DNA from 4 places in the Paenibacillus sp. JDR-2 genome. Region 3 is predicted to be linked to each of the others. Evidence: riboswitches for the same ligand, from Rfam matches in the RefSeq annotation. Region 3 holds a riboswitch; each other region holds the start of a gene.
What was found. A riboswitch is a leader RNA that binds a small molecule or an ion and turns the genes downstream of it on or off. The one in region 3 is predicted to bind cyclic di-AMP.

Region 1: another riboswitch for cyclic di-AMP. It lies ahead of PJDR2_RS01750 (APC family permease); the one in region 3 lies ahead of PJDR2_RS00145 (3D domain-containing protein).
Region 2: another riboswitch for cyclic di-AMP. It lies ahead of PJDR2_RS27105 (hypothetical protein); the one in region 3 lies ahead of PJDR2_RS00145 (3D domain-containing protein).
Region 4: another riboswitch for cyclic di-AMP. It lies ahead of PJDR2_RS24205 (TrkH family potassium uptake protein); the one in region 3 lies ahead of PJDR2_RS00145 (3D domain-containing protein).

The regions. Positions count from the first base shown of each region.
Region 1 is NC_012914.1:373,319-381,014, reverse strand. Features, by position in the region: gene PJDR2_RS01755 (MMPL family transporter) at 1-425, shown strand, start outside; gene PJDR2_RS01750 (APC family permease) at 526-2,352, opposite strand; cyclic di-AMP (ydaO/yuaA leader) riboswitch at 2,506-2,693, opposite strand; gene PJDR2_RS01745 (glycoside hydrolase family 3 N-terminal domain-containing protein) at 2,988-5,135, opposite strand; gene PJDR2_RS01740 (VOC family protein) at 5,816-6,214, shown strand; gene PJDR2_RS01735 (stalk domain-containing protein) at 6,306-7,421, shown strand; gene PJDR2_RS01730 (S-layer homology domain-containing protein) at 7,647-7,696, opposite strand, start outside.
Region 2 is NC_012914.1:6,186,216-6,193,911, forward strand. Features, by position in the region: gene PJDR2_RS27085 (YheC/YheD family protein) at 92-1,135, shown strand; gene PJDR2_RS27090 (CapA family protein) at 1,152-2,219, shown strand; gene PJDR2_RS32170 (C40 family peptidase) at 2,511-3,020, opposite strand; gene PJDR2_RS27100 (alpha/beta hydrolase) at 3,320-4,426, opposite strand; gene PJDR2_RS27105 (hypothetical protein) at 4,494-5,504, opposite strand; cyclic di-AMP (ydaO/yuaA leader) riboswitch at 5,688-5,826, opposite strand; gene PJDR2_RS27110 (hypothetical protein) at 5,923-6,273, opposite strand; gene thiD (bifunctional hydroxymethylpyrimidine kinase/phosphomethylpyrimidine kinase) at 6,341-7,168, opposite strand; gene thiO (glycine oxidase ThiO) at 7,192-7,696, opposite strand, start outside.
Region 3 is NC_012914.1:25,850-33,545, forward strand. Features, by position in the region: gene PJDR2_RS00135 (HD domain-containing protein) at 1-728, shown strand, start outside; gene PJDR2_RS00140 (TatD family hydrolase) at 759-1,532, shown strand; cyclic di-AMP (ydaO/yuaA leader) riboswitch at 1,716-1,925, shown strand; gene PJDR2_RS00145 (3D domain-containing protein) at 2,170-3,303, shown strand; gene rnmV (ribonuclease M5) at 3,459-4,004, shown strand; gene rsmA (16S rRNA (adenine(1518)-N(6)/adenine(1519)-N(6))-dimethyltransferase RsmA) at 4,025-4,906, shown strand; gene yabG (sporulation peptidase YabG) at 6,198-7,091, shown strand; gene veg (biofilm formation stimulator Veg) at 7,247-7,522, shown strand; gene PJDR2_RS00170 (small, acid-soluble spore protein, alpha/beta type) at 7,679-7,696, shown strand, end outside.
Region 4 is NC_012914.1:5,532,330-5,540,025, forward strand. Features, by position in the region: gene PJDR2_RS24200 (potassium channel family protein) at 156-818, opposite strand; gene PJDR2_RS24205 (TrkH family potassium uptake protein) at 836-2,176, opposite strand; cyclic di-AMP (ydaO/yuaA leader) riboswitch at 2,247-2,408, opposite strand; gene PJDR2_RS24210 (CPBP family intramembrane glutamic endopeptidase) at 2,659-4,251, shown strand; gene PJDR2_RS24215 (hypothetical protein) at 4,418-4,900, shown strand; gene PJDR2_RS32115 (hypothetical protein) at 5,004-5,390, shown strand; gene uvrC (excinuclease ABC subunit UvrC) at 5,424-7,304, opposite strand.

The DNA.
Region 1 (7,696 bases), 350 kb from region 3:
CGCTTGGAATCGGCTGGCTCGTGCTGCACTATCTGTTTGGCGCGGAAGCGATCCAGGGTCTTATTCCGCTTTATGCCTTTGTCTTCCTTGTAGCGCTGGGCGAGGACTATAACATCTTTATGGTGTCGAGCATCTGGAAGAAGAGCAAAACCATGCCGCTCAACCGCGCCATCGTGGAAGGCGTCGCACAGACCGGCGGCGTCATCACTTCGGCCGGCGTGATCCTCGCAGGTACCTTCGCCGTTCTGGCGACGCTGCCGATTCAGGTGCTTGTCCAGTTCGGCACCGTAACGGCCATCGGCGTCCTGCTCGATACGTTTATCGTCCGCTCCTTCCTTGTGCCGGCGCTGACGGTATGGATCGGCAAAGGGGTATTCTGGCCGTCGAAGCAACGGTCCGCTTCCGTTAAGGAAGTCGAGTTGTAACCCCTGAGCCGGGTGGTGCAGTTATTAATGTCCTTAACGATGCGCGGCATCGTTAAGGACATCAAAAAAGCCTCAGTCCCAACGGGACCGAGGCTTTTTGCTATTTTTTCAAATGGTACGGCACGGTGGTGATGATAACGTCCTTGCGGTACAGGAGCTGGGCACGGAGCATCAAGCTCGTTTGGTTGTGCAAAATGTTGTGCCAGCCCTTCTTCGGAATAAACTGCGGAATAATGACGGTTACCTGGTAATTGTTCTCGCTCGCTTTGCGCTGCACCGTATCAATGAACTTGAATAGCGGATTCGAAATCGAACGGTATGGCGAGTGCAGGGTCACCAGCCGGACATCCGGTTGGAATTTTTCCCACTTCTCTTCGAAGATCGTTTCATCCTCTTTCTCGAAAGGCACGTAAACGGCAATGATTTGTTCGGGCTTGAGCGACTTGGCATAGAGTATCGAGTGTTCTACCACATGCGTAATCCCTGAGACCGGCAAAATCATTACATTGCCCACAATCGGCATCACCGGCTCGCAGGTCGCAAGGCGAAGCTGCTCGCCTACTGCCTCGTAGTGCTTCTTGATCCGGTGAAACACGAAGATAATAAGCGGCAGGAAGATCAGAATCGACCACACCTGCTCGAACTTCGTCAGGAAGAACATCATCGATACGATAAAGCTGATTAATGCTCCGATAGAGTTGATGATGAACTTGCCGACCCAGCCCTTTGGCCGCTGACGGAACCATTTCACCAGCATGCCCGTCTGCGACAGCGTGAACGGTACGAACACACCCACCGCATACAGCGGGATAAGATGCTCCGTTTTACCCTGGAACGCAATGATCAGGATAATGGACAGAACGCCCAAGCTGATAATGCCGTTCGAGTAGCCGAGACGGTCACCGCGGACCGTGAACATTCTCGGGATGAATTTATCCTTCGCCAGGTTAACCGCGAGCAGCGGGAAGGCCGAATAGCCGGTGTTCGCCGCCAGTATAAGGATAAGGGCCGTTGTACCCTGGATAAAATAATACATGGTATGACGACCGAATATGCTCTCGGCAATCTGCGACACGACCGTTACTTCTTCTTTCGGCGCTACGCCGTAGTAATACGCCAGGAAGACGATACCCGCGAACAGAACGGACAGCAGACCGCCCATGGCCAGCAGCGTCTTAGCCGCATTGTTGGGAGCCGGATCCTTGAAGTTCGGGATTGCATTCGAGATGGCCTCGACCCCGGTCAGAGCCGAGCTGCCGGATGCGAACGCGCGGAGCAGCAGGAACAGGCTGATGCCCGCAACCGGCGTGCCAACGGCGGTGTGAAGCTGCGGCGATACATCGCCGGAAATGATTTTGTATAACCCAACGCCCACCATAATAAAGATCGCGAGCACAAATAAGTAAACGGGATAAGCAAGGATAGACGCGGATTCGGTCACGCCCCGCAGGTTTAATATCGTAATAAAAAGGACAAACACGATAGAGATCAGTACCGAATGCTCGTGCAGGCTTGGAAAAGCGGACGTGATTGCGTCCGTACCCGCCGAGACGCTTACCGCTACGGTCAAAATATAATCGACCAGCAGGGCGCCGCCTGATATGAGTCCCGGGAACACCCCGAGATTTTCCTTCGATACGACATACGCTCCCCCGCCATGCGGGTAGGCAAATATAATTTGCCGGTAAGACAAGATAAGTGCCGTTAACAAGACCAGCACCCCGACACCAATCGGAATCGAATACCAAAACGCCGCTGCGCTAACGGTCATCAAGACGAGCAAAATCTGCTCTGGCCCGTAAGCAACGGATGATAAGGCATCCGAGGACAGGATCGCAAGCGCCTTCGTCTTAATGAGCTTCTGTTCCCCTAATTCCGTGGACTTGAGGGGACGCCCGATCAGTAATCTTTTGATAAGAGTAAACACACAGGTCACCGCCAACATTGAAGTTAAACATCTAATACCTGGATACTTGGCTACTCGAACACTTATCAGTGCTAATGTAACCACCTTTGCTTTTTTCTACGCATAGAAAAAAGACCGCAGAGTATCCTCCCGCGGCCCGTAAATAACCGAAGTTCACCCTCTCTATCAACGCTTACAAGGTTAGCTGACGGATTCGGGCGTCTAGAGTCGCCCTACGGCTTGCTGCCGCAATCATGCGGCCGGCTTGCCGATTCACCCCGGCGACAAGCATGAACGTTCCTGCCTATCGCAATTGGTTCCCCTGCTCTCCGTTTCTAACGGAAACTCAGCGAATATGAACATATGAAGTTTTGCAGATTTGATCATAGTCCTCTTCCCCCTTTTCTGTAAACCACGATATAAACGCGAAAAAGGGCAGATTAGTCCGTTTTCTATTCATGAATGCGGATACATAATTGGTTCGCTCTCGGAATGTCCGAAATAAACCGCCATGCTTTCTTTTACCTTGCAATCGGCAGATAATCCCTGATATAACAGTGGAGATTGGCTATTATCTGTTAGGCATGCTCTATTAAAGGTGTTGTCAGCAAAAAAAGCGCGAACCTGCCGATGGCTGGCCCGCGCTTTTTTTGTTTTTATTTCGTAAGGCGGAACGATTTCGCTTCCGCATCGCGGCTGTTAGGGCCTACAAAGACATGGAATTCGCCTGCGTCGCTCTTCAACTGCAGATCCGCGTGGTAATAACGAAGCTGCTCCTCGGTAATCTCGAACGTCACCGCCTGCGTCTCGCCCGGCTGGATAGCCAGCTTGCGGAAGCCTTTCAGCTCCTTCAGCGGTCGGACAACCTCGCCGGCAAGATCGCGTACGTACAGCTGGACAACCTCTTCGCCGGCAGAAGCTCCCGTGTTTGTCACGTTAACCGATACCCGAAGCGTATCTCCCGCGTTCATAACGTCCGTCGACAGACTGGCTTCGCTGTACGAGAAGCTCGTATAGCTCAGACCGTAACCAAACGGCAGAAGCGGCGCATTCGGCATGTCCAAATATTTCGAGACGTAACGCTCATTGGCATTTTGAAGCGTAAGCGGACGTCCCGTATTGTAGTTGTTATAGTACACCGGAACTTGCCCAACGGAATAAGGGAAAGACATGGTCAGACGTCCGGACGGGTTCACGTCGCCGTAGAGCACATCCGCGATCGCATTGCCGCCTTCCGTACCCGGGAACCAGACCTCGAGAAGCGCATCCGCTTCTTCGATGACGCCATGCAGATCAAGCGGTCTGCCGTTGAACAGCACAACCACGATCGGCTTGCCAAGCGGCTTCAGCTTCCGAACAAGCTCCAGCTGCGCCTCTGGCAGACGAATGTCGCCGCGGCTTCCCGCTTCCCCGCTCATCTCGGAGCTTTCGCCCAGCGCCAATACGATTACGTCGGCTTGCGATGCCGCTGCGACCGCTTCCTGAAGCTGCTCCTCGGTCACGGCGTCGATGTCTGAACCTTTCGCTACCGCAACGATATCCGCAGCCTTATGGGCAGATAGACCCGCATGAAGCTGCACCGTTTCCTCTTGCTTGCCCCAGATCGACCAAGGACCCAGAATATCTCCGCTTTCGGCAAACGGCCCGATGAGCGCAAGCTTTTGCCCGCTGCGAAGAGGAAGAGCCTCCCGTTCGTTCTTCAGCAGCACGAAGGACTTGGCCGCAATCTCGCGTGCCGCAGCCCGGTGCCCGGGCGACAGCAGCACTTCCTTCTCCCGTTCTTCGCTTGCGGCGCGGTACGGATTCTCGAAGAGACCCAGCTTGTCCTTCAGCTTCAGAATACGGAGCACGGACTCGTCAATCAGCTTGATATCCACTTTGCCTGCTTCTACAAGCCCCTTCAAATGGTTCGCATAGTGGGAGGTCATCATCTCCATATCGACGCCGGCTTCAATCGCCTTCAGCGCGGCTTCCTTGCCGTCTGCCGCAACGCCATGGGGAATCATCTCCCCTACCGCGCCCCAGTCGGAGATCAGCATGCCGTCAAAGCCCCACTCGTCGCGAAGCAGGTTCCGCATCAGCCACTTGTTGCCGGTGGCCGGGATGCCGTCGACCGTGTTGAAGGCCGTCATCACCATCTCGCAGCCTTCGTCCAGCGCGGCTTTATAAGCCGGCAGATAAGACTCGCGAAGCTGTCTTTCCGACATGTTGACGGTATTGTAATCGCGTCCGCCCTCCGCTGCGCCATAAGCGGCAAAATGCTTCACGCATGCGGCAACGCGGTCCATATCGCCTGCCAGGTCATCGCCTTGGAAGCCGCGGACGAAGGCACGCGCATATTCGCTGTTCAGGTACGGATCTTCGCCCGTCGACTCCATCACGCGGCCCCAACGCGGGTCGCGGACAAGGTCCACCATCGGCGCAAACGTCACGTGAATGCCCGTAACGGCCGATTCCTTGGCTGCAATCGCGGCGCTTTTCTCCGCCAGCTCCAGGTCCCAGGTACTGCCGATCGCCAGCGTCACCGGGAAAATCGTACGGTAGCCGTGGATAATATCCGCCATTAGAAGCAGAGGAATGCCGAGGCGGCTGTTCTCCATGTATTTTTTTTGCAGGGCTATCGTTTCCTTCGCGCCAACGGCGCTCAGCACGGATCCTGCATTGTTCACCATATTTTCCGTAACGCCCATCCAGGCCAGCGGCCCCGTCAGGTTAGCGTCATCTTCGCTGAGAAAATTAGGGGTAAGCTGCATGAGCTGAAAAATCTTTTCTTCCAGCGTCATTTGCTCAAGTATTGCGGTCATTGATTGTTTCGTCACGTGGACAAACCCTCCATTTGAATCGGATGATTTCTTGTACTATTCCATTATACCGATTGCCGCCGGGCAGCAATATGTCGGGAATAGCCGAAAAACTCTACAATCTGGCTGTTTGGGTTCGGAACAGACGCTTGGCGGTTGCCGGGCATTATCGCTGCGCAAAAGACATGCTCCTTCGATCGCTGTTGTACCCTGATTTCCTCGAATATACCGCTACAGCGGTTGAAATCCGGGTACAAAGGCGAGCGCTGCGCTTCTCAGCGAGCATGTCTGTTGCTCCGCTCCGGCCTTGCCGCTCTTCATCGGTTCAATCTGCCAGGCCAGATTGTAATTAGTGCAGGATAAATGCCGCTTTCGCGCTGCCTGCTCAAGCTATGTTGTATAAAGTGCAGGATATTCGCCTTCCTAAGGACTTTTTAGACCAATTTGGCGGATTATCCTGTATTCCGTACAACGTAAGTCTTAACACTGCCCCTTCGGGGCTATTTATGTTGCACTCCGTACAACGTAGACCAAGTGGATCCCCTTGCTCGTCTGCCAGTCTAAACCTATTCATTCGTCCGACCAAGCGACCTTGTCCATTTCTTATATTGCTCCAACCTGGGCAGCATTGTATGATCGTAATATAAAATGGGTTTATATTCCATATGTCTGGAGAGGGTAAAATGAGCGGATCAACGGCAGAAGCCAAAATTACGGGTTCATCTACCGTTTTGCTGGTTAAAGATATACAAGAGGCCTCATCATTCTACCTCAATCTCGGGTTTACATACGAAGAGATTGGCGGACATGTCCATGTAACAAGAGAAAATATAACCTTTATTCTGCACCCTGCCGTAAACAAGGATGACGTGCGGCCAAATTCTGCTGTGCAAGGCGGCTTATACTTTGATGCTTTTGCTTACACGGATGCCGTTGACTTGCTGGCGGAAGAGTGCTTGGCTAAAGATGTCGAGATTGTTAACGGCCCTAACTACTCGGAGCATTGGAGTGAATTTACCATTAAAGACGCTGATGGATATCGGATCGCATTTGGAGGAGGCGTCTCCGCCCGGCCGGAATAAAAAATTTAGTTTAGCAATGAAACTTTTCGATACACTCATCCGTCTACATGGTGACTTCAATTCCCGAACTTATACTAGGAGGCCACCCATCATGAGAAAACCTTTTAAAATGCTTACCATTGCCGTTGCCGGCTCCTGCCTGCTTGCCTTTACTCCTGCGCTAGCCATGGCAGCGGAATCCACGGCCGTGCCTGTTGCCGTAACTGCCGAACCGATTACAGCCGTGCCAATCAGCGCCGTGCTTCCCGATACGCAAGCCGTTAAAGTAACAACAAAAGTGATTGAGGAAACATCCGACCTGCTTACCGTAAAAATCTCCGTTCCTGTAATTAGCGGTATGCTTGATACTTCCTATCAAGATAAATTAAACGCCAGCATTGAGGAAAAAGCGACGAAAGAAATCGACAAGCTGAAGGCTCTCGCGGCCGATGACAAAAAGTCCGCGCAAGAGAACGATTATCCGTTCCGTGCTTATGAACTCAATGTAGCCTACGAGCTGAAGGCCGACGGCAGCACTGCCGCGAAGGGCATCGTCTCGTTCACCGTGTCCACCTACGAGTTCACCGGCGGCGCTCACGGCGGCACTGCCGTAGAGGGCTACAATATCGTAAACAGCCAGCAGGCCGCCGAGCTTACGCTTGAGCAGGCGCTTGGCGACGGCGGCTTTGGGGCGGCCAACAGCGCGGTACGTTACACCATCAGCAAAAACCCGGATAATTTCTTCTGGGATGCCATGACAACGTTCAAAATTGACGCCGGTCATACTTACTTCGTAGACAGCAAAGGCAACGTTAATCTGGTGTTCCAGCAATACGAGATCGCGCCTTATGCCGGCGGCATCATCAACATTCCGGTTGACGCCACCACTTCGGTTGGCCCAACCTTAACCTTGTCCACCAAGGATCTGACGGCCGGTCCAAACGGCGCCCATTACATTCCGCTTCGTAAAGCTGCGGAAGCGCTTGGCTATAAAATAAAATGGAGCAACAAAACGCAAAGCGCGGAAATTTCCCGCGATGCGCAATGGACATCGGTAACCGTAGGCAAAAACAGCTACACCATTAACAAAATGGCTCCGATTCAGCTGTTTGCCGCACCTAAATTAATTAAAGGCTCCCTATACGTCCCGGATGAATTCTTCAGCAAAGTTCTTCACCTCGACGTGAAGAACAATACGAGCAATAATTCGGTGACGATTAAAGGGTAAGCGTACCGACACCGTGGCGATGATCTATGATGTTCCAACAAAAGAAAGGGCTGTCTCATTGAGACAGTCCTTTCTTTGCTTCTTAGCGTACATACATTGGATCCTCTCCAGCGTAATCGGACTGAAAGGCGCATCTTTTACGCTATGTTGGATTCATTCCAGCAAATAAACCCGGAATGAACCACTATCGTCCAAAAAGGTTGATTGTAATGGACTCCATCCATCTTAATAAAGCTCGTTATACAACAAATGAAGAACCTTAGCCGCCTCAGCGC
Region 2 (7,696 bases), 1.0 Mb from region 3:
GCGTTTATCCCATGCCGGACAAATATCATGCTTCATATGATAATACACAGTTCCGACTACAGCTTAAGGCCACAGGACAGGAGAAACAAAGATGAGCGACATCTTAGGAATCATGAACCATCGGATCGGCCATGCGGGAAGCTTTGCTAGACATGCCAAATCAGCCCTCGCCGAGAAATTCAGCGGCATTCTCGTTTACACCCCTAAAGATGTGAACCTGACAACCCGAAGGATAACAGGCTATGTATATAAAGGCGGAACATGGAGCAGGCAGACAATGCCTCTTCCCCGGATGAACATGGATATCGGATTTTACAAAGGATCGCAAGTCGCCAGAGCCACTCTGGTCAAAAAGGCACCCTCTTTCCCGTTTACCGGCTACGGCATCGGTAACAAAATCCGGATCCAGAAGCATCTGCTTACTTCCCCCGTTCTGAAGCCGTATCTTCTGCCTACTGAACCGGTGAAGGATCCAAGCAGCTTTCTAGCCTTTGTGAAAAAACATAATAGCGTCATGCTAAAGCCGATTAACGGCTGGGGCGGCAGAGATATCGTACGCGTCACGCTCGAGCAAGGACAGTACAAGGTGCAGAAAAACGGCGAGCAAACGCGATTAATGAGCGCTCTTGGCATCCGTTCGTTAATTAGGCGCGCACTGAGCAAGGAACGTCAAATCATGCAGCAGTGGATTGATATCCGGAACAAGCAAGGAATTATTTACGACATTCGCGCGTTGATGCTGAAGCAAAGCGAAGGGAACTGGCAGACAACGGGGATTGCCGTGCGCGAGGCACAGCGCGGCCGGATTACGTCCAACCTGAAGAGCGGCGGCCATGCCTTTGAAGCAAGCTCCTATCTAAAAAAAGAGTTTGGCGACGAGAAAGGCGAAGCGCTCGCCAAATCCGTTCGCGAACTCGCGGAATATATTCCGGCGTTTACGGAAAAATCCTATGGCGCCCGCCTTTGCGAGCTTGGCATTGACCTCGCGGTAGATGTCCACGGCAAGCTGTGGCTGCTTGAGATCAACATCAAGCCCGGGAAAAAAATTATGCGGCAGCTATATGGACTCAAAGCTTGGGAGCAAAGCCTGCATACGCATTTTCAATATGCCCGCAGCCTGCTGTCAAAAACCTAATAAACGGAGATGAATCATGAGTACGGAAATAACGATAGCCGCAGTCGGGGATTTCCTGATGAAGACGCGTATTATCAACTCCTGCAAAGGGGAAAAAGGCTATTCCTTCGACCATCTGTTCGAACCGATCGCCCCTTATCTGCGTAATGCCGATCTGACGATTGGCAACCTGGAAACCGTATTTGCGGGTAAAACCTCCGAGGACGCTTACAGTGTTGTGAAACGGCATCCTCGTACGAACTGGCCTATGTTCAACTGCCCGGACGCTTTCGCCGATACCTTGAAAAATCTTGGCTTCGACTTTGTCTCGACAGCCAATAATCATTGCATGGACAACGGCATTAACGGTCTGAAGCGTACGCTCAGAATTTTGGATGCCAAAGGGATTGCCCATACCGGTACTTACCGGACGCAGAATGAAGCGCAGCATCTGGTCGTCAAAGAAGTCAAAGGCATCAAGATCGGCTTCCTTGCTTATACGAAAACCACAAATAAAATCCCGGTTCCTTCGGACCATAAATGGGCGGTTGACCTGATCAATCCGGCCAAAATGGTCTCCGACCTGAAACGGCTAAAAGCCAAAAACGTCGATCTGACTATCGTATGCCTGCATATGGGCAGAGAATACTCGAATTATCCGGTACAGAAGCAAAAGGATATGGTGCAATTATTATTCAAAAATGGCGCTGACATTATACTCGGTGCCCACTCGCATACCATTCAACCAGCCGTTTTCTATAAAAGCGGATCGGGTATCCGCAGATTCGCCATCTATTCCCTCGGCAATATTATTTCGACCCGCCTTTATTACAACGATCATACCTTAACCGGCCTTATCACTCAGCTCCAAGTGCGCAAGCTTGATGACGGCACCATTCGAATCAAGAAGGTCGACTTTATTCCAACCTGGACGCGGATTAGCAAAACGGGAGGCCGAAGCGCATTTAAGGTTTTCCCCCTTAGCGCCCATTTAAAAAAGCTCGATCCGTCCAGTGCCGAAGCCGTCCGCATGAAAAAAATGATCCACCATGTCCGTCAGCATATCGTAAAGGACTCTGACTCCGTCAACGCGGAAATCATTTAACCACAAAAAAATGCCGTACGGATCATTCCGTACGGCTTTTCCTTGTTCCTTTAAGCAATTAAATAAGATTTTGACATTTAGCTGAGGTTTGACGTTAAACGGAGAATTCGAATGTTTCTTGAAAAGCGTAGATTATGCTTCCGATGTAGCTTTCTTTCAGAAAGCTTTTAGCCCGCCTTTGTTCGGGGGATTTCTCCTCTACAAACTTATTGAAAAAATCCCCCGAACAACAGCGGTTGAAAGGAATATTTGAATGCGCAGTGTAAGTGTTAACTCACCTAATCAGCCAATCTAGTTAATTACGCGTCTCCCCACGATGAAACGCTGCTTGTAATAGCTCGAGTTAACATCCGAAATAATAACGTCTGCCGAAGGGCTTGCGTTGTGAATCATTTTGCCGTTGCCGATGTAGATGCCGACGTGGCCTACGTCTTTATGGTTTTTCGAACCGCTGTTCCAGAAGAACAGAAGATCGCCTTTTTTGAAGTTGCCGTAGCCTACTTTAGTTCCTACTTTAGCTTGCGCGTCGTCGTCGCGGCTAACGAGAGTAACGCCAACATTAGCAAGTTTATATACAAGCGCCGTGAAACCGGAGCAGTCTGTTGCGTAAGGGGCTTTTTTCTCTTGACGGTCTTGCCAATGCACGTAATTGACTTTACCTTTTAAGTTTAATGCAGTTTGAACAACCTTCGCTCTTTTCGCGTCCGAAGACATCGCTGCATCCGCTGTCGTATGAAGAAGCGCTGTTACCGGTAATGCGATAGCCACCAATAGCATCGCGATTTTTGTCATGAATTTCATTTGTTCTTCACTCCCTATCATCGTGATAGGGCTATTATAAATTGGCTCAGAACCCCAAGAACACCCGCAAAAATTGGCAACGAGCGGTAAATGAAAGCGTTAAGAATGCTGTAATCTAGGCGTTTCTTGGGTCTTAACCACTTTCTGAGAATCCTATGAGTCTATGATGAGTATTTTCTTACTTGTTGCGTGCTATCAACTATGCTATAATCCTGATTTTTCATTTTTCACATAGGATTAACGATAAAAGCCCGTTCTTCCATCAAGGAAGAACGGGCTTGGAAAAACTATCTCTTCTATTATAGTGCTTTCAAAGCATTTGCAATTTCAATACATAAATCCTCTGCCTGCGGCACAAAGCCCAGACGGTCGATAAAAGCATGCGTACATCCCTTGTACCGGATTGTCTTCACCGGAACGCCGGCGGCCGCAAGCTGCCTGCTGTATACTTCCGACTGAATGCGCAGCCCGTCAAATTCCGCACCAACGCACAACGTGCGCGGCAGATCTTTGCTGTCAGCCAGAAGCGGACTGACATAAGGATTACGTACGTCCTCTTCGCGAGGCAGATAAAGCTCCCATGCTTTTCTGACTTCCGGATCAGCCTCGGTAGGCCGTCCAATCCCCAGCATGGGATCAATCATAGCTCTTTGTTCATCCGCCATCTCGAACTGGGACAGCTCCCACTGATAACCGTTCACCCCGTTAAGGAAGGTAACGCACGGATAAATCAGCACCTGCTGGGCTACCATACGCGTACCTAAATCCCGGTCCTTGGCTGCTACGGCAGCCGACAGGTTGCCGCCGGCACTGTCGCCGCCTACGGCAATCCGGTTCCGGTCGATGCCGTAGTCCTCGGCATGCTCATAAATATATTGAACGGCATTAAAGCAGTCGTTAAACCCGTTAGGGAACTTATGCTCCGGAGCCAATGAATAGTCAATATTAAAGACAACGGCATCGGCCAGCTCGGCGATCAGCCGGCAAGGGTTCTCCACCGCAAACACGGTACCGCCGATCCAGCCGCCGCCGTGAATATAGATGAGACAAGGTTTGTTAGGCTTCCGCATCGATTTGCGCGGGTAATACCGCCATAGGCCAACCTCATTGTCGCCAAGCTTTACGCGTTCATAACCGGTGTAAATCTCCACCGTATTCAAATTACGGTTCGGAAATCCCATGGAATCTCGAATAAGCTGAAGCTGCTCCTCCGGCGACGGAGGCTGGGCTGGGGCAACCTTTTGTTCCCCGGCCCATTTCCTAATAAGCTGAAGCTCGTAGGGATCCAGATAACCGGCCCTTGTCTCTTCCGGATTAACCTTTACAATAACCTGCGTGCCGTTCAAGTTTGCTTCTTCCTGCTGAGCCTGCAGAGCGTTCACAATTTCCTGGCTGTATACTCTCATTAACAGAAGCCTCCCGGGATGTGAAATGCGATCCCTTCTTACTTCTCCTTTGGCTTATGAACATCCTTTATTTATTCTTTGCAGGCTGACCGGACGGCAGATAGACCATATGATCATCATGCTCCGACAGATCCTCCAGCCACGATGCTTCAGGAGGACAGTCCAGCATGATAAAACGGCCTTTTCCTTCTTCTTGATAGTGATGATATTTCACGTAGGCTTTGCCGCCTTCTATATCCAACAATTCAACCTTGCCATAATCATGAGCCATCAAAAGCCTGATCCGCTTCCCTAGCTCCGCGGTTAGTTCTTTTGCTTGCTGAACGATAGAGAACTGCGTTTGCAGAGACAGGCTAGACTCAGGATAAGAAGAATTAGGACGGTTAATGATAAAGGAATATGGTGAAACCCCAGCCTGGGACAGCTGATCAATCAGCTTGCCTAACAGAAGAGGATCATTATTAACGCCCTTGACAATAGGGGTTTGATTAAGAACGACAACTCCCGCCTGGTGAAGGGCATTAAAGGCTTTCTTCGCTTCGGCCGTTAATTCTCTCGGATGGTTAATCGTAGTCATCAAATAGATCCGCTTCTCCGGACTCGAGAACTGACTTAACATCTTTAATAATGCATGGTCCTCATAAATTCGCATTGGATTATGAACGGGCATTCTGGAATCCAATCTAATCGTGCCGATATGCTCGATATCCCGCAGCTGCTCGATAATACTAGTCAGCTTGGCAATACCTAACATCAGACTATCTCCCGTCAGCACAACCTTATGAATCTCATTATGTTCGGCAATGTAGGCAATTCCTTCCGCTGCCTGGGACACGGGGAGAAGAACCATCGATTGATAAATATGCTTGCAGCCGGCAGCTTCCCAAGTGAACTCCTGGATCCCGTGAGGCGCTTCCCCCGCGGCCGCAATCAGATGCTTGCGGATCGGATCCTTCGGATCATCCCAGTCAATCAGGTTTAAGTAATAATCATTGACGCGAAAATGCTTCTTAAGCCGTTCTCTTTCCGCCTCCGACAGACCTGCCGATCTACCGTTATCGGCCATTGGTTGTACCATCTCGCATCCCTCCAAAAGGTTATTAAAAGCATCACCTATGCCGGGAAGTCCATCCCACCTCCACGAAAAATGAAAAAAAAAGACCCCAGCAACACAGAGCATGATCATGGTCTGTGTGCATTTTGGGCCTTTAAAACAGAAAAAGACCCTTCAAGGGTCTATCGTTTGCAATGTTATTCGCAAAAGACCCATCTCAAAGCTGACGAGGTTAGCTGACGGACTCGGGATAGATGGTTCCCTACAGCCGATAACCGGCTGATTCGCCCCAAAAGATTGGTTTCCCCGCTTCTCGGCAACGCCGAGAACTAAGCTTATTGTAATTATCTCACAATTCTTAATATTGTCAACAATTAATCAATAAAAATCCCCGCCCAATTTCCGAAGGAAGGTTGGACGGGGTTATGTTATATCTCTGCGGTCACTTCTTATCCACTTGAAGAAGAAATAAGTGCTTAACCGAAAACGTATCCTTAATGGTTTCTTCCGAAATAACGTTCAGCTTGATGAGACCGGCGATTTTGGAGGTATCGGGCTTCGAGAGCAGCCGCCATACATCAGGATCGGGAAGAGCGGCAAACAGCTTGCTCTCATCAAATTCCTTGCGCTCTTGGGAAACAATCTTCAACTTGTAGCTGCCTACCTCCAGTTCGGAGAGCTCCAGCTCGGCGCAATGCTGCACGATTTCACCGCGCAGCTCGGATAATTCCTGCTCGATTTCCTTCTGCTTTTGCTTAAGCTGATAATAACGCTTGACTTTGTTATCCTCCACCTTACTCACGCTCCTCTTAATCATATGTATGATGGGGAGCGCGGAATTAGGACTGGATCTTGTCCCACTATTTAGTGACTAGTCCTCTCTTGCGATATGCCCAATGATTCGTTGGGCCATGTCCGCTGCCGACGATAATGCCGTCTTCAATGGCGGCTTGAATATAGGCTTTTGCCTGGCGAACGGCTTCTTCGATATCAAGCCCTTGAGCGAGACCCGCGGTGAGCGCAGCCGAATAGGTGCAGCCGGTGCCATGCGTACGCTCGGTAACGATTCGTTTCCCGGAGAGCTCGCTATAGCCGCTGCCGTCGTATAACAGATCCACCGCATCAGCTCCTGCTTCATGCCCGCCTTTAATGAGGACATAACGGGCGCCGAGGCTGGACAGCTTTTTCGCCGCCTCAAGCTTGTCGTTCTTGTTGCGGATGGCCATCCCGGTCAGGTGTTCGGCCTCCGGAATGTTTGGCGTAATAATCATCGTGAGCGGCAGCAGCTTGCGGCTTAAAGCCCGGACGGCCTCTACCTGCAGGAGCGATGCGCCGCCTTTTGCGATCATAACCGGGTCTACCACAACCTTCTTCCAGCCAAAGAAAGCAATCGCCTCGGCTACTTCCTCGATAATCTCGGCACTAAACAGCATGCCGGTCTTTAAAGCGTCAACGCCGATATCGCTGCCGACGGAGTGAATCTGCGCCTTTACCGCTTCCTTGGCGAGCGGGAATACGCCTTGCACGCCAAGCGTATTTTGCGCGGTAATCGCCGTCAGAGCGGACATCCCGTAGGCACCAAGCTCCTGGAACGTTTTCAAATCCGCCTGAATGCCTGCTCCGCCGCCGCTGTCCGAGCCGGCAATCGTCAAAGCCCGGGCTACATTGCCGTTTATGTATTCGTCCATTTTTATTTCACCCCGTTTATCGTTTAGTAGGAAAACCGTTCCGGCGCAAACGCCTGCAGCCTGCTGCCGTTATCGATATAATCGGCCACAACCTGTGCCGTAACCGGGCTGAGAAGAATACCGTTGCGGTAATGGCCCGCCGCCATAATGACGCGGCCGCCCGATTCCTGAACCGGTCCAAGCAATGGGAATCCATCCTGCGTGGAAGGCCTCAGGCCTGCCCAGCGGTGAAACGGCTCCTGCCCGGCGAGAAACGGGAACGCCTGCTTGTTCCACTTGCGCAGCCGCTCGATTCCCCGCTCCGTAACGGTTGTGTCAAAGCCCGCCACATCCTCGGAAGCCCCGCATACAAGCGTGCCGTTTTCTTTTGCAACCAAATAACCCTGATTGCAGAACACCATATGCTGCACCGGCTTTACTTCCGCTTCATAAGCGCAAATCTGACCGCGGATCGGGTACACCGGAATACGGATGCCGAATACATCCTCAAGCTCCCGTGCCCAGGCGCCGGAGCAGACGACCAGCCGG
Region 3 (7,696 bases):
TCGACCTGGAACGGATTTTGCGCGTCCTGCGCCCTGTTCAGGGCAAAATTGTCGTAAAAGATAGCGGGATGCACGCCATTGAGCATTATTTGATGTCCCGTTACCAGATGTATTGGCAAATATATTTCCATCCGGTTACCCGGAGCTCGGAAATTATTTTGAGACAGATTACGCGCCGTGCCAAGGAGCTGTACGACAGCGGCTACGCCTTCTCATGGATGCCGGGGCCAATTAACAGGCTGCTCGACGGCAACATTACGGTGCCGGACTATTTGAAGCTGGATGAGGCTTACATGCAGACAATCTTCTCTTTATGGACCGAGGAGAAGGATGCTTTGCTCGCCGAGTTGTGCGACCGGTTCCTCAATCGCCAGCTCTACAAATACATTACGCTTGATGATCCGGGGGATTCTTTATTGGAAGAGGCGGCTCTGGAGTTCATCGCGATCGGTCTCAACCCGGACTACCATATGGAAATCGATTTCCCGTTTGACCAGCCTTACGACATTTATCGCCCGGACGCGAAAAAAGGCGGGAAAGAGGATAAAGCGCCGATTCTGCTGCTAAGCGATGATAACAGCTTAAGCGAAATATCGGTGAAATCCGACATTGTCCGTTCTATCAGCGGTCTGCACCAAGGTCAGTATCATGTCTATTATCCGATTGAGCCACTCCTTGCCGCTGCTGACCGGTTAAGCCCGGCAGTCCGGAAGTTGTTTAAAATTTAACTTTTTATATAGAAGGAGCTTGCAGCTAAGATGATATCTTTATTCGACACACATACCCACCTGGACTCTCCGCAATTCGACAATGACCGTGCCGAAGTTATCGAAAGGGCGCGTGCTGCCGGTGTCGATTTAATGATCAATATCGGCTTCAATCGCGAGACAATCCCAACGACGATGGAGCTCGCGGAAAAATACGATTTTATTTATGCAGCGGTTGGCTGGCATCCGGTTGACAGCGTTTTTATGGAGCCGGGTGACCTGGAATGGATCGAGCAGCTTTGCTCACATCCGAAGGTTGTAGCCATTGGTGAAATCGGTCTTGATTACCACTGGGACAATTCCCCAAAGGATGTGCAGCACCGGGTATTCCGGGAGCAGATCCGCCTTGCCCGGAAGCTGGGTAAGCCGATTGTCATTCATAATCGGGATGCGCATGAGGACATTGTCCGTATTTTGAGAGAAGAAAAAGCATCTGAAGTTGGAGGAGTTATGCACTGCTACTCGGGCAGCTGGGAAACGGCCAAAATGTGCCTCGATATGAACTTTTATATTTCGTTCGGCGGACCGGTCACTTTCAAAAATGCAAGGGTACCGAAAGAGGTGCTTGCGAAGGTTCCGCTTGACCGTCTTCTCATCGAAACGGACTCCCCGTATCTGTCTCCTCATCCATTTAGAGGAAAGAGAAATGAGAGCGCTTATGTGTCTTTGGTTGCAGAGGCAGCAGCGGAAATAACAGGAAAATCCAAGGAGGAAATTGCAGTTATTACAAGCGCAAACGGTAAAAAATGTTTTGGTATTGTTTAAAAATGGTCTAAAACCGCTGAAATAAAGACTATAGCGGCGATAAAACTCTTTTTACTTGTTGGAATCGACCATATTTGCCTCCAGAATCCTAAAATTTCGTTAAAATCGTCTTTTAACGCATCTTTACAATTCCGTGGTCAGGAATGTATGATTTTTCTCAGAGCTTTAACTTTTGTATTGGATTTCCAGTTTGCGCTTAATCTCCGAAAGCCGGAGAGCGGGGGAACCAACGCCAGCCGATGCATGCTTAAGACGTCATGAAGTATCGTGCTGCGTATGAATTCTTCAGGGGTGAATTTTGCGGCGATTGCCATGAGCATTCGTTCCGCGGATAGGGCAGCTCTCTCGCCCGAACCCGTCAGCTAACCTCGTAAGCGAATATAGAGAGCGATCAACCTCGTGTATTCACCTTTTCCTGAATGTTTGATTACCCAGGAAGCCACGATCAGATCCTCTGTCGAAGGCTTCTTTTTATTTTCGATTTTGATTATTCGGAAATAGTCTTTACAGGGTAAATCTTGGAGGTGGGAGGCCGTAACACTGGAGCGTGCTTGTCACGCCAATATACTTAATAGTCGCGTCAATAGTATCATGCGTAACAGATTGGCGGCGGGGCTATGAAGGAGGACCGATAGAAGTGGGCATGATCCAGGCTAAGGGGACCCATGGGAAGCGATCATCCAGCATGACTTTCGCAATGCGATGGAAGCATGAAAATTTGCGTTTAATTGTTCTGAGTGCAATTATCTCAATCGCTATGACTTTCATGTTTTTGGTGTTGTTGTACGGATCGGCTGATAAGAGCGTATCCGTAGTAGTGAATGGACAAGAAACTGTTGTAAAGACAAAACAATGGGTCCTGCAACGCCTACTGGATGAACAAGCTATAACGGTTGGACCCTATGACGAGGTATCTCATCCTCTGAATGCGTCCATCAAAGACGGAGACCGCATCGAAATCAAATACGCGGTTCCGGTTACCGTAAAAGCAGATGGCAAAACATCGACGGTGTACACGACAGAGAAAACAGTACAGGCGGCGATCGGGAAATTAAATATTCCTGTTCGCGATCAAGATAAGGTTACCCCGTCTCTCGATTCTCAGATTTCGAAGGCATTGACGGTTACCGTTACCCGAATCGATACCAAGGTAGCAGAGAACGAACGGACTTTGCCGTTCTCGATCGTGAAGAAACAAGATCCAACCCTTGAGAAAGGGAAGGAGAAGCTGGTGCAATCCGGAAAAAACGGTCTCGTTATCGAGCGCGTGGAGAAAAAGTACGAAAATGGTGTTCTTGTCTCCTCCAAGCTGGTCGACAAGGTCGTTCAGAAGCATACGGTCAGTCAGGTCGTAGCGATCGGCTCCAAGAAGGACGTACATACGCTCTCGGCTACGAGCACGGCCTCGTATACAAAGAGCGGCGTAACGTTTAAGCCGAAGAAGGTTCTCAAGAATGTAACTTTAACCGCCTATTCGGCAGGTATAGAATCTACGGGCAAGGATGAAAGTCATCCAGGATACGGCATTACGGCTTCCGGCGCAAAAGTGAAGGAAGGCCGTACGATCGCGGTGGATCCGGATGTTATTCCAATCGGCTGGTGGGTGTACATTGAAGGTATCGGCTTCCGCAGAGCGGAGGATACAGGCAGTGCGATCAATGGCAACAAGATCGACGTTTACTTTGACAGCACAAGCTATGCCAATAAGTTCGGCCGGAAAAAAGGGTATACCGTATACGTGCTTGGGCCAACCAAGCCAACCGCAAGCTAATGGTTTTCTGCTATCGTATTTCATTGTTAAATATGCCATTATAAGAAGAGGCGCTGCCTCTTCTTTTTGTGTGCATGGAGATGCTAAGCAGGCTGCATAATTATTGACGGTGAAAGAAGAGCGAAAGTTGCTGCTGTAGAAAGGAATGTTCGCTTGTGATTAAGGAAATTATTGTGGTGGAAGGCAAAGACGATACGGTTGCCGTGAAGCGGGCCGTTGAAGCGGATACGATTGAAACAAACGGTTCTGCGGTTGGCGAGGAAGTGCTGCGCCGGATCGAGCTGGCGATGGAACGCAGAGGCGTTATTATATTTACGGACCCTGATCATGCGGGCGAAAGAATCCGCAAAATTGTCGCGCGGCGCGTGCCTGGCTGCAAGCATGCTTTTCTGCCGCAGGAGAAGGCGATGTACAAAGGCGATATCGGCATTGAGAACGCAAGCCCTGAAGCGATTCGTCAGGCGCTCTCCGAGCTTCGGACGGAGATGGTGGCCGGAGAAGGGGATATTACCTGGGAGGATCTGATGGAGGCGGGACTTATCGTCCATCCGGACGCGGCGAACCGCCGTCTTCAGATGGGTAAGCTGCTTGGGATCGGGTATGCGAACGGCAAGCAGTTCTTCAAACGGTGTACAAGCTTCCGTATCTCCCGAGAAGAGTTCGCGGAGGCTCTGCGCACGATGGAACAGGGACAGGAGTGAACGATGTGAGCGGAAACGATATGAAGGCGATTGAAGTGGCAACGCCCAAACGCACCAAGGAAATTATCGCGAAGTATGGCTTCTCGTTTAAGAAAAGCTTGGGCCAGAACTTCTTGATTGATCAAAATATTTTGCACAAGATCGTAAGTGCGGCCGGACTTGATAAAACGAAGGGTGCTCTTGAGATCGGTCCGGGCATCGGCGCGCTCACGCAGCATCTTGCTGCGGCGGCGGGTACGGTAACGGCTATCGAGATCGACAATAGGCTGATTCCGATTCTAGGCGACATTCTGGCGGGCGAAGAGCATGTGAAGGTTGTACACGGCGACGTGTTAAAGCTGGATCTGAAAAAACTGTTCGAAGAACGTTTCGCCGACGTGGCTGGCGTGAGCGTGGTGGCGAACCTGCCGTACTACGTGACGACTCCGATTCTGATGAAGCTGCTCGAAGAGCGTCTGCCGCTCGAGAACATCGTCGTTATGATTCAGAAGGAAGTCGCGGAGCGCATGGCGGCGAAGCCGGGCGGCAAGGAATACGGCAGCTTAAGCGTGGCCGTGCAGTATTACTGCGAGCCGCAGCTTGTCTGCATCGTGCCGCATACGGTGTTTATCCCGCAGCCGAATGTCGACTCGGCTGTCATCAAGCTGGCGGTGCGCGAGAAGCCGCCGGTGGAGGTAGAGGACGAGGCGCATTTCTTCCGCATCGTCCAGGCGAGCTTCGCCCAGCGCCGCAAGACGCTGGCGAACAATCTGACGGCGTTCGTGGGCAAGGAACGCCGCGAGGAAATGACGCAGCTGCTTATCAGCTGCGAGATTGATCCTGTCCGTCGAGGAGAGACCTTGTCCCTCGACGAGTTCGCCCGCATCAGCCGCGCCTTTCTGGCGGCGGGCTGGCGGGGTTAGCTCGGCCTGCTAAGGCGGCCGAGCCTTGTTTGAGCCGGCGGCGAGCGGTTAGCGCCGCCGGTTTTGTTGTGGCTCCGCCCGCCGCCGGAGTGGCGGGCGGGGAGGGCTATGGCACGGCTGCGAAGCGCCGTGCGGGTCCTCGGGCGCTTATAGCGCCCCTTGCAGCCCTAAACAACCCACTCATCGCCTCAGACCACCCCAATGCACTCCGTTGACTACCTGATACTCTTGTAACACGGAAAAACCGACTTACACGGCTCCACTCGCGCTGTCTCCATCCGCCATCACCTCTATAACACGCAATTTTCCTCTTAAAGTCCACCAAGAACACGAAGTGAACCATCTGATGCTCTTGTAACATGGAAAAACCGACTTATGTGGCTTTACTCGCATCTCATTCACCTACGACTACCTCTGTAACATGGAAAATTCCTCTTGCAGCCCGCAAAGAACACTCTACACCTTATTTGATGCTCTTCTAACACGGAAAAACCGACTTACATTAGCAGCACCTTCGCTCCACCCACCATCGAATAACTCAATTTATATTTCACTATCTAACATTGATTGAAATAATGACGTTGATGATTACCCGGGCAATACATAAGAGACGGAATAAGGGTATGTAGCTTGAGCAGCGAATAACGCAAATCGTTACTTTTAGGGGAACAATCTGTGTTCCTCAGGACGTTCATATGAAGTGAAGCAACCGACCAGTGGGCTAATTCGGTGGGCGAAGTTCGTACAAAGAGCCGCAAAGGCGGCACAGAGTGCTGTAGAGCCAGATAATCGTCCTTTAAGTGTGGAACTTGCCTAACGGCCACAGACGCGGCGGCTGGGGTCATTCACGCATTTGAGATACCTGCAGGCTACCATCGCAGGCGCGTGGAGCAGCGGTGTGTGTCACAAGGGATTTGTGGCATCACACGTGCGTTATACAACAGTGGGCAGGCAACGCTGCCCGCCCACCATTACGCCGCGCCAGGCGCAGCAGCGCGGCAGCCACGGCCTCCCACAAGGAATGTGGAGAGGCAATTGGGAGGCACAGGCTACCCGCAAAGAGGGTAAGGGGTAACTCCCATAAGGAGCGGAACGTCCGCCGTTGTCTGTACATTGCCACCCATGTGGCATAAGTTCAAGCAATGTACAGGCAACAGTGGCCGTTGGGAGTTACCCCGTCCCTCAATGCGGCAGCCGGAGTCCATGTGTCCTTGCCCAAGCCCATCCGCACAATTTTCTCCGCACATTCCGCCCCCTCCACCCATACGATAGACGAAGAGGTGATTTACCCATGAAACAAGGGGACCTGGTCGTCCGCAATTCCTATGGCGGTGACGTGCTGTTCCGAGTTGAAGAGATGCGATCCGATCAAGCATTATTAAAAGGCACGGATTACCGATTGCTTGCGGATGCGCCAATTCCCGACTTGTCGGTTGTTCGTGACCCGGAATCGACAAGCGCGCGGCAACAAGTGAAGATTAAAGTAAACGACTCTCTTAAACGGATGCGACAAGAAAAAGCGCATCTTACGGTGTTATCGAGCCCCGACCGGGCTGCTTTGCAACAGCAAAGCCAGTCTTATTTTGAATTGCCGGGCAAGGTGCTTCATCTGGACGGGGACGGCAACTACTTACGGAAAAGCATGCAGTTGTACCAAACGATGAAGGTTCCCGCACATGGCGTGCATGCTCATGAATCGCAAATGGCACAGCTGCTGTATCGTTTGCTGCCGCAGGTTAAGCCGGATATCGTTGTGATCACCGGTCATGACGGGGTCCTCAAGAATCGCGAGGGTGAAGATTTGTATAGTCTAAGCAGCTACAAGAATTCGCAGCATTTCGTAAATGCCGTACGCGTAGCGCGCCAATACGAGAAAAACATGGATGGGCTTGTCGTGGTGGCCGGAGCATGCCAATCGCATTTCGAAGCGCTGCTGCAATCGGGCTCTAACTTTGCGAGCTCCCCAGGAAGAATATTGATCCACGCGCTGGATCCTGTTTATATTGCAATTAAAGCAAGCTATACCTCTGTCAGGGAGTCGATCAACCTCTCGGACGTGATTCACGGGACCATCAGCGGGATTGACGGGGTAGGCGGAATTGAGACGATGGGACGGCACCGGATGGGGCTGCCGAAGCCCAAAAAAGTGACTCATTCCACGGCAAGTATGAAGATAACGTCTTAATATGTACAATATTTTTGCGAATATGCATCAAATTCGAAAAAATGGGCGAAAAAACCGTTGACAAGAAAATAAAAACGCTGATATAATATTTTGCTTCATTTGACAAACCCCCTCTTTCTGGTTATAATGGACAAGGAAAGAGGTGGTAGTGGACAATGGCAAAAAACGCGCTATTGGAAATTAAACGCAATTTGGAAGCTCACGTAGGCTCCAAAATCCGTCTTCGAGCTAACGGTGGCCGGCGAAAGACCATCGAACGCACCGGCACGTTAGAAGAAATCTACCCTTCTGTTTTCATTGTCAAACTGGACCAGGAGTCTCACGCGTTTAAGCGCGTTTCCTACAGTTATGCGGATATACTGACAGAGTCGGTTGAAGTGACCGTGTGCAATGATGAAGGTCAAGTCCGAATCACCCATATTCAACAATAGATGCATGCAGCATGCTTTAAACGCGGATCAAACGGATTCGCGTTTTTTTTCATATTCGGTTTTACATAATGTCAGGAGGCTGTATAAGCGACCGTCTGCATAGCGCATAATAAACCGCAATCACATACCTTTCTAAGGACAGGAGGTGCACGGAATATGGGCCGCAGAAGAAGT
Region 4 (7,696 bases), 1.7 Mb from region 3:
ACCCCTATGTAAACCCAATTCAAAGCAAAGGAATGACAACAGCGGCCGGAAGAGATACCCCGTCCCGCCGAGCCATCCCGCCCCATCCATTCCCCACCTCAGCAGCGAACAAACAAAAGGACAATGAACGCTAACCGCGCCCACTGTCCTTATCATCACCTGATTATGGTTTCTTCAAACTGTTCAATCTGGTCGTTTGTTCCGATCACGACCATAACGTCCTTTTCCGTCACCACATCTGTCGCCGTAGGAGCAATAATTATACCGGAAGGCTTGTTAATGGCTACGATGCTGCATCCGAATCGGGCACGCAAATTCATATCTTGAAGCGACTTGCCGTTCAGGCATTTGGGTACCGAAAGCTCGGCAATGGTATACTCCTTCGACAGTTCGATATAATCAAGCAGATTCGGGGAGACAAGCTGATGGGCAACCCGAATGCCCATATCCCGTTCCGGATAGATGACGCGGTCGACGCCAATTTTCTCCAGCACACGACCATGCAGCTCGCTCATTGCTTTCGCTACAACCCGCTTCACGCCCAAGTCCTTCAATAATATAGTCGTCAGTATGCTGGCCTGAATGTCATCGCCAATCGCCACGACTCCGCAGTCAAAATTACGAACGCCTAGTGATCGCAGCGTCTCTTCGTCCGTGCAATCCGCCGATACCGTATAGGTCAGCACATTGCTCATCTCCTGAACGGCTTCCTCATCCCGGTCGATCCCCAGCACCTCATAGCCCAGCTTAATGAGCTCTCTACCAAGACTAGAGCCAAACCGCCCCAAACCTACGATCACAAATTGATTGTTCTTCATTCTTGCTCCCTATTCCCCTATCCAATCGTAATTTTGCCTTCCGGATACCGGTACAGCTCTCTCTCTGTTTTTGGTCCAAGCGCGTAAGCAAGCGTCAGAGGACCAAGCCGGCCGGCGAACATCGTTAATGCAATGACCATTTTCCCAAAAAACGTCAACTCAGGCGTAATACCAATCGTGAGGCCAACGGTGCCAAACGCCGACGTTGTTTCGAATAAAATCTTCAGAAACTGCTGGTCTTCCGTAGTGGAGAGCAGCATCGTTACAAATATCACCAGCGTGAGCGACAGCATCGTAATCGTCAGCGCCTTGAAGATCCGGTCCTTCCCAAGCCTGTAATGGAAAAGAACGATATCGTCCCGCCCGCGGATCATCGCGATAACCGCCCCGACCATCGTGGTAAAGGTTGTTGTCTTGATTCCCCCGCCGGTCGAGCCTGGCGAAGCGCCGATAAACATCAGAATAACGGTAAAGAATACGGTCGCCTGCCGAAGCTGGGTATAATCCAGCGTATTGGCCCCTGCCGTTCTTGGCGTAACGGACTGGAAGAAGGCAGCCAGGATCTTTTCGCCCCAATGGAGGGATCCAAGCGTATTGCTGTTCGAAAACTCGAAAATAAAGATAACAAGGGCGCCAGCGGCAATCAGAATGCCTGTCGTCGATAAAACAACCTTACTGTGTAGCGAGAGCCGTTTGTTTTTCCGGAAATCCAGCAAATCGGCCATAACAACAAAGCCTAATCCGCCAAAAATAATTAGCAGCATTGACACGATATTAACAAGCGGGTCGCCTACATACATCGTTAAGCTGCGGAAATGGCCGAAGATATCAAAGCCCGCGTTATTAAAGAAGGATATCGAATGAAAGAGTCCAAACCATGCCGCTCTGCCAAACGGCATATCGAAGGCAAATCGAATGGCAAACAAAGCAGCGCCAACCAGCTCAATCGTTAAAGAGTAAAAGATAACCCTGCGGATTAATCGGACGATGCCCTCCATACTCGTCTGGTTCATCGCTTCCTGCAGAATCAGCCTCTCCTTAAGCGAGATCCTCTTGCGCAGCACAAGAGCAATCAGCGTTGACATGGTCATAAAGCCTAATCCGCCAATTTGAATCAGCGAGAGGATGACGATTTTGCCAAAGGTAGAGAAGTATGTACCCGTATCGACAACAACAAGGCCGGTCACGCAGGTTGCCGAGGTTGCCGTAAACAACGCATCAATAAAGGGCAGTCGCGAGCCGTCGCTTGAGGCGATGGGCATCGACAGCAGCACGGCCCCAATGACGATAATCATCGCAAACCCAAAGACAAGTATTCTTGGAGGCGACCATCTCAGAATATTGAAATATTTAGCCATTCTTCTCTCCTTTATAGGGGCCATTCAACATTTAGGCATAAAAAAAAGCACGGGAACTCCCATGCAAATGAGTCCTGTTCCACACAGCCTGCGAGGTTAGCTGACGGATTCGGGCCTGGAAAGGCAGCCCTATTCAAGCGGAATGCTCGAAATTCACCCCATGCTGGCGGATTGCTCCGGACAGCGGTTTGGTTCCCCCGTTTTCAAAAAAGAAATTCGGCTGATACGATTCGATTAATATGACGTAAACGATTATACGCCCAAACGACGGAAACGATCAAAATGAGCCTAAGCGATAATTAAGCTGAATTCGTTCAAAAACAGGCAATGTTATAAAGCAAATGGTCACTTGCTGGCTGCAAGTCCTTATTTCACCGCTTTCCGTTGGCATACTCTACTTTCGCCTGCATTGGATAAATCAGGTTAATAATGGTATTGTTACTGTAGCGAAGCATCGTCTGAATTCGAAATGGAGGTTTTGTATGATCCCTTCCATCGCTCCTCATGATTGGAAAAGGTTTCTCTGGGCTGCTGTTGCAGGCGCAATTATTTTCATCTTTACCCAGTTCGGCCCTGCAGCCGGGGACCAGCTGTTCTCAAGCTCAACACCTAAAGTGATTGCAAAAAGCGAAGCCGAGTCGACCGCGAAGAAGTTCGTCCAGGAACAATTCGGCAAAACAACCGTAGCCGCCCATACGATTTACCAGACCGACAGTCTGGCAAACGGTTATTTCTCTAAGGAAGAGCTGTTAGGAAAGTTCGAAGATAAATATGACGCCAAGTTTCCAACCGATACGTTCCAGGTCAATTTGGATCTGGAAGACGGTACAAAAGCTTATGTCTACGTCCATATGACAAACGGCAGTATTACAGGCTGGCATTGGCTTGGCGGTCAATCTGCCGGAAATGCTCAGGTTCAAACGTCAGCGAAGGCTTTTGCCGAAACAAAAGGGTTCCGGTCTGAAGAATTGGACAGCTTGTACATGAATGACCAAGGAGACGCTATTCTTCATCCAACCGGTTATACGCTTGGAGACGCTTCTCTTGAGCTTACTATCGGCGTCGGCCTTATTGATGATAAAGCTGTGATCACCAGGTACAAGCCAGCCTTCCAAGCTCCGGCAGATTACGTCTCTTATGTGGAAGGCCAGAAAAAAACGGGCAGCGCGCTGTCTGTTGTGAGTCTGGCGTACATGTGCTTCATCTCCCTTGTCTTATCGCTTATTTACGCGATTCTGTACAGGGGACACACGACCTTTAAACGCGGGATATTTATCAGCCTGGTGTTTATCGTGTTCTACATTTATAACAATCTCAATGTTCTCGACGGTATCATGGCAACCTTTGGCGAGCAGAGCCGTTCGGATGCCGAAATGAAAGCTACTGTTCTGATTACCGTTGTGCTGCTGATTCCGGTTGGGCTCGCCGTTTACTTCGCCCTTGTCGCCGGTGACGGAATGTGGCGCTCGCAAAAACGCCCCTTATGGCCGGGATTCCGCGAGCGCGGCTATGGCGATCATGTATGGCGCAGCGTTGGCCTCTCCTATCTCTTTGCAGCAATTATCCTTGGCGCGCAAGCGGTCATTATGGTCGCCATGAAGTTTCTTGCAGGCTCCTGGGCAACCAGCGATGCTACGCAATCTCCGTACAATACGGATATGCTGTGGCTTATGCCGATGATGGCCTGGTGCGCTGCAATCTCCGAAGAGGCCATATTCCGGTTGTTCGGCATTGCTCTATTCAAGAAATGGTTCAAGAATACGTTTATCGCTACGCTTATTCCAACGATCATGTGGGCGCTTGGTCATGTCGGTTATCCGATCTTCCCATTCTATACGCGTATCGTAGAGCTAGTTATTCTGGGAACGGTATTTTGTCTTATTTTCCTCCGCTATGGCTTTATTACAGCCGTGTTCACCCACGCGATCCTGGACAGCCTCATTATGAGCTTCGAGCTGGTCAGCGTTGGAGGAGGCGTTAATATTACCGCAGCCCTTATCTATTCTATTCTGCCTGTTATTGTCGCTTGGGTCATCAAATCCTGGCATAAACGGCGCACTATAGTACGGGCCTGAAAGGGCTCTTCATAAAAAAGGAATGTATCTCTTAGAAGATACATTCCTTTTTTTCGTACTAACGGCACCCCAAACAGCCCATTTAATAGAAACGGTCATTTTGTCCAAGAGAAATCCTGTCCACCTTAATATAATCTATTAAACCAACATATGGGGTGTGATAGGATTGATTGCAAGAATCAGCGGCTATGACCGCAAACAGAGCTCATGCAACAAAAGCTATGAGAAACAATCGTCATGCAAAAAGTCAAGCGGCCATCACAAATCGTCCGGGAAAAAGAACAAATCAGGCGGCAAGAAAAACGAATGCCGTGAACACAAGTCATCGTGCAAAAAATCGTACGGTTATTCACACAAATCAAATGGCAGCAAATGCGAGAACAAATCTTCGGGCTGCAGCGACAATTCGGCAATTCCTTACCACAAAGAAGAAGGCGGAAAAACCAATGCTGGATATGCTTACGGCATCCTTAGCAAGCTGTCGCTCGGACAAGTTATTCATCGCATAACGCTCGATAACGGCAAAGATCTGGACAAAGCGAAATGGGCAGGTTTTCAGAACGGGAATGCTACATTCTCGGCTGGCAGTTACAAAACAACCTACATCGTCTATGTACCGCTGAACAAAATTACAAGCATCGCCCTGTAAGAATTGGACAAGGGACCATTTCGCTTTTTTATCCACTCTCGTACAGGAACAAATCTATCATTCATCATATAATCTAGTACTACGTTTAAGAGGAGTGATAGATTTGCCTAACAAAAACAAGAACAACAATAATGACAAGCAACAAAAACAAAACTCCGATGCAGCCAACAAAAGCGTTGGCAACCGTACAGCTGGTAATAACCAAGGCCCCGGCGGCGGCAACCGTACGGCTGGTAATAACCAAGGCCCCGGCGGCGGCAACCGTACGGCTGGCAACCAAAGCCCCGGCGGCGGCAACCGTACGGCTGGCAACCAAAATCCTGGCGGCGGCAACCGTACGGCTGGCAACCAAAGCCCCGGCGGCCGTGGTCCCGGCGGCGGACGCAGCGCCGGCGCGGCAACTGAATCCGAAGCAGAAAACAAATCGGGCAAAAAGGGTAAGGACGAAGGCAAAGGCAAGGGTAAAGATAAAAGCAAAGGCAAAGGTTAGTAAATAAATTAAAAAAGAAACGGAATGAGGTTATCATTCCGTTTCTTTATCTTTTACCTCTTCATTTAACGCAGCTAAAATTTGCGAAGCCAGCTTCTCGCCAATCGATAGAGGCTTGAAGTCCTCGATGGAGGCTTCCTTAATCTTCTTGATCGAACCAAAATGCTTAAGCAGCAGCTTGCGGCGCTTCTCTCCGATTCCCGGAATCGCATCCAGTTGGGAAGCGATCATTGATTTGCCGCGTTGTTCGCGGTGGAAGGAGATCGCAAACCTGTGGACTTCATCCTGAATCCGCTGCAGCAGATAAAATTCCTGGCTGTCGCGCGGCAGCGGCACAACTTCCGGCGGATCACCGGTCATCAATTGAGCCGTCTTATGCTTCGCATCCTTCACAAGTCCGCATACCGGGATATACAGCCCCAGCTCATTTTGCAGGATGTCAAGAGCCGCGGAGATTTGTCCCTTGCCACCGTCGACTACGATTAAATCCGGAGGAGTCTGCTGCTCCTTCAGCATTCTTTCGTAACGGCGCCGAATAACCTCACGCATCGTCTCATAATCATCCGCTCCAACCACGGTCTTCACCTTGTACTTGCGGTACTCTTTTCTGTCCGGCTTGCCATCGGTAAAGACAACCATGGCCGAGACCGGGTTTGTACCTTGGATATTCGAGTTGTCAAATGCCTCGATACGCCGGACTTCAGGCAGTCCAAGCCACTCGGCTAGTCCTTCCGAAGCGCGGACGCTTCGCTCTTCATCTCGCTCGATCAGCCGGAATTTATCAGCTAGAGCAATCTTCGCATTATCGATGGCCATGGAGACGGCTTCGCTCTTCCGTCCGCGCTGCGGCATCAGCACCTTCACCTTCAGCCAGTTATGCAGCATTGTTGCAAACTCATCTGAGGCCGTGGACGATTCCGCCGTACCTTCTTCCTCTTCGGCAGGGAGCGGCAGCAAAATCTGCTTCGGCAATGCCGGATTATCGCTGTAATACTGGGTAACGAACGTCATAAAATCATCATACTCTTCCCCATAATACGGGAAAGTTGTGCCGCGCCGTTCAATCATTTTACCCTGGCGCATGTACAGAATCTGCACGCACATCCAGCCCTTCTCTACCGCATAACCAAAGATGTCGCGGTCGAGTGCGTCATTCATCGTAATCTTCTGCTTCTCGATAACCGCATCAATGCTGATGATCTGATCGCGGTATTCCTTGGCACGCTCGAAATTAAGCTCTTCGGCCGCTGCCTCCATTTTACGATGAATTTCGGCTTTTACGGCATCATGACCGCCGTTAAGGAATTTGGTAATTTCCTGAATCATCGCATCGTATTGGCCCTGCTCAACATCATACTCGCAAGGCGCGATACATTGGCCGATATGATAATACAAGCAGACTTTATCAGGCAGCGTTCCGCATTTTCGCAGCGGATAAAGCCGGTCCAGCAGCTTCTTGGTCTGTTGAGCCGCAAACGCATTCGGATACGGTCCGAAATATTTGCCTTTATCCTTGACGACACGCCGCGTAACCTCAAGACGCGGATGCTTTTCGTTCGTAATCTTAATATATGGAAAAGTTTTGTCGTCCTTCAGCAGGACGTTGTATCTTGGATGATATTGCTTGATCAGATTGCATTCGAGAATGAGTGCTTCCATATTGCTCGAGGTAATAATATAGTCAAAGTCGCGGATTTCCGATACGAGCCGCTGCGTTTTCCCGTTGTGGCTGCCGTTAAAGTAGGAGCGAACGCGGTTTTTCAACACCTTCGCTTTGCCTACATATATAATAGTGCCTTCCCCGTTCTTCATTAAATAACAGCCGGGCTGGTCTGGAAGCAGCGCTAATTTGTTGCGGATTAGCTCTTCGGCTTCTGCCCTGCTCGCGGCTGTATTCTGTTGTTGCTGATCCATATTGTCCCTCCTAAAAAGAATTACCATACTAATAGCCGATCCTCGGCAATTGTGGTAATTCTTACTTCGTAAGCATAAGCTTAGAATTACCATACTAATAGCCGATCCTTGGCAATTGTGGTAATTCTTACTTCGTAAGCATAAGCTTAGAATTACCATACTAATAGCCGATCCTTGGCAATTGTGGTAATTCTTACTTCGTAAGCATAAGCTTAGAATTACCATACTAATAGCCGATCCTCGGCAATTGTGGTAATTCTTACTTCGAAAACATCGGCTTATCGCTGTTTATCTATTTCTTTATATTAGCATATCGAACGCATGTTTCGCTTTATATTTGTCAATGAATTGCTTTACAATTATTCGTAAAGTTGGGTATACTATTATAAGCT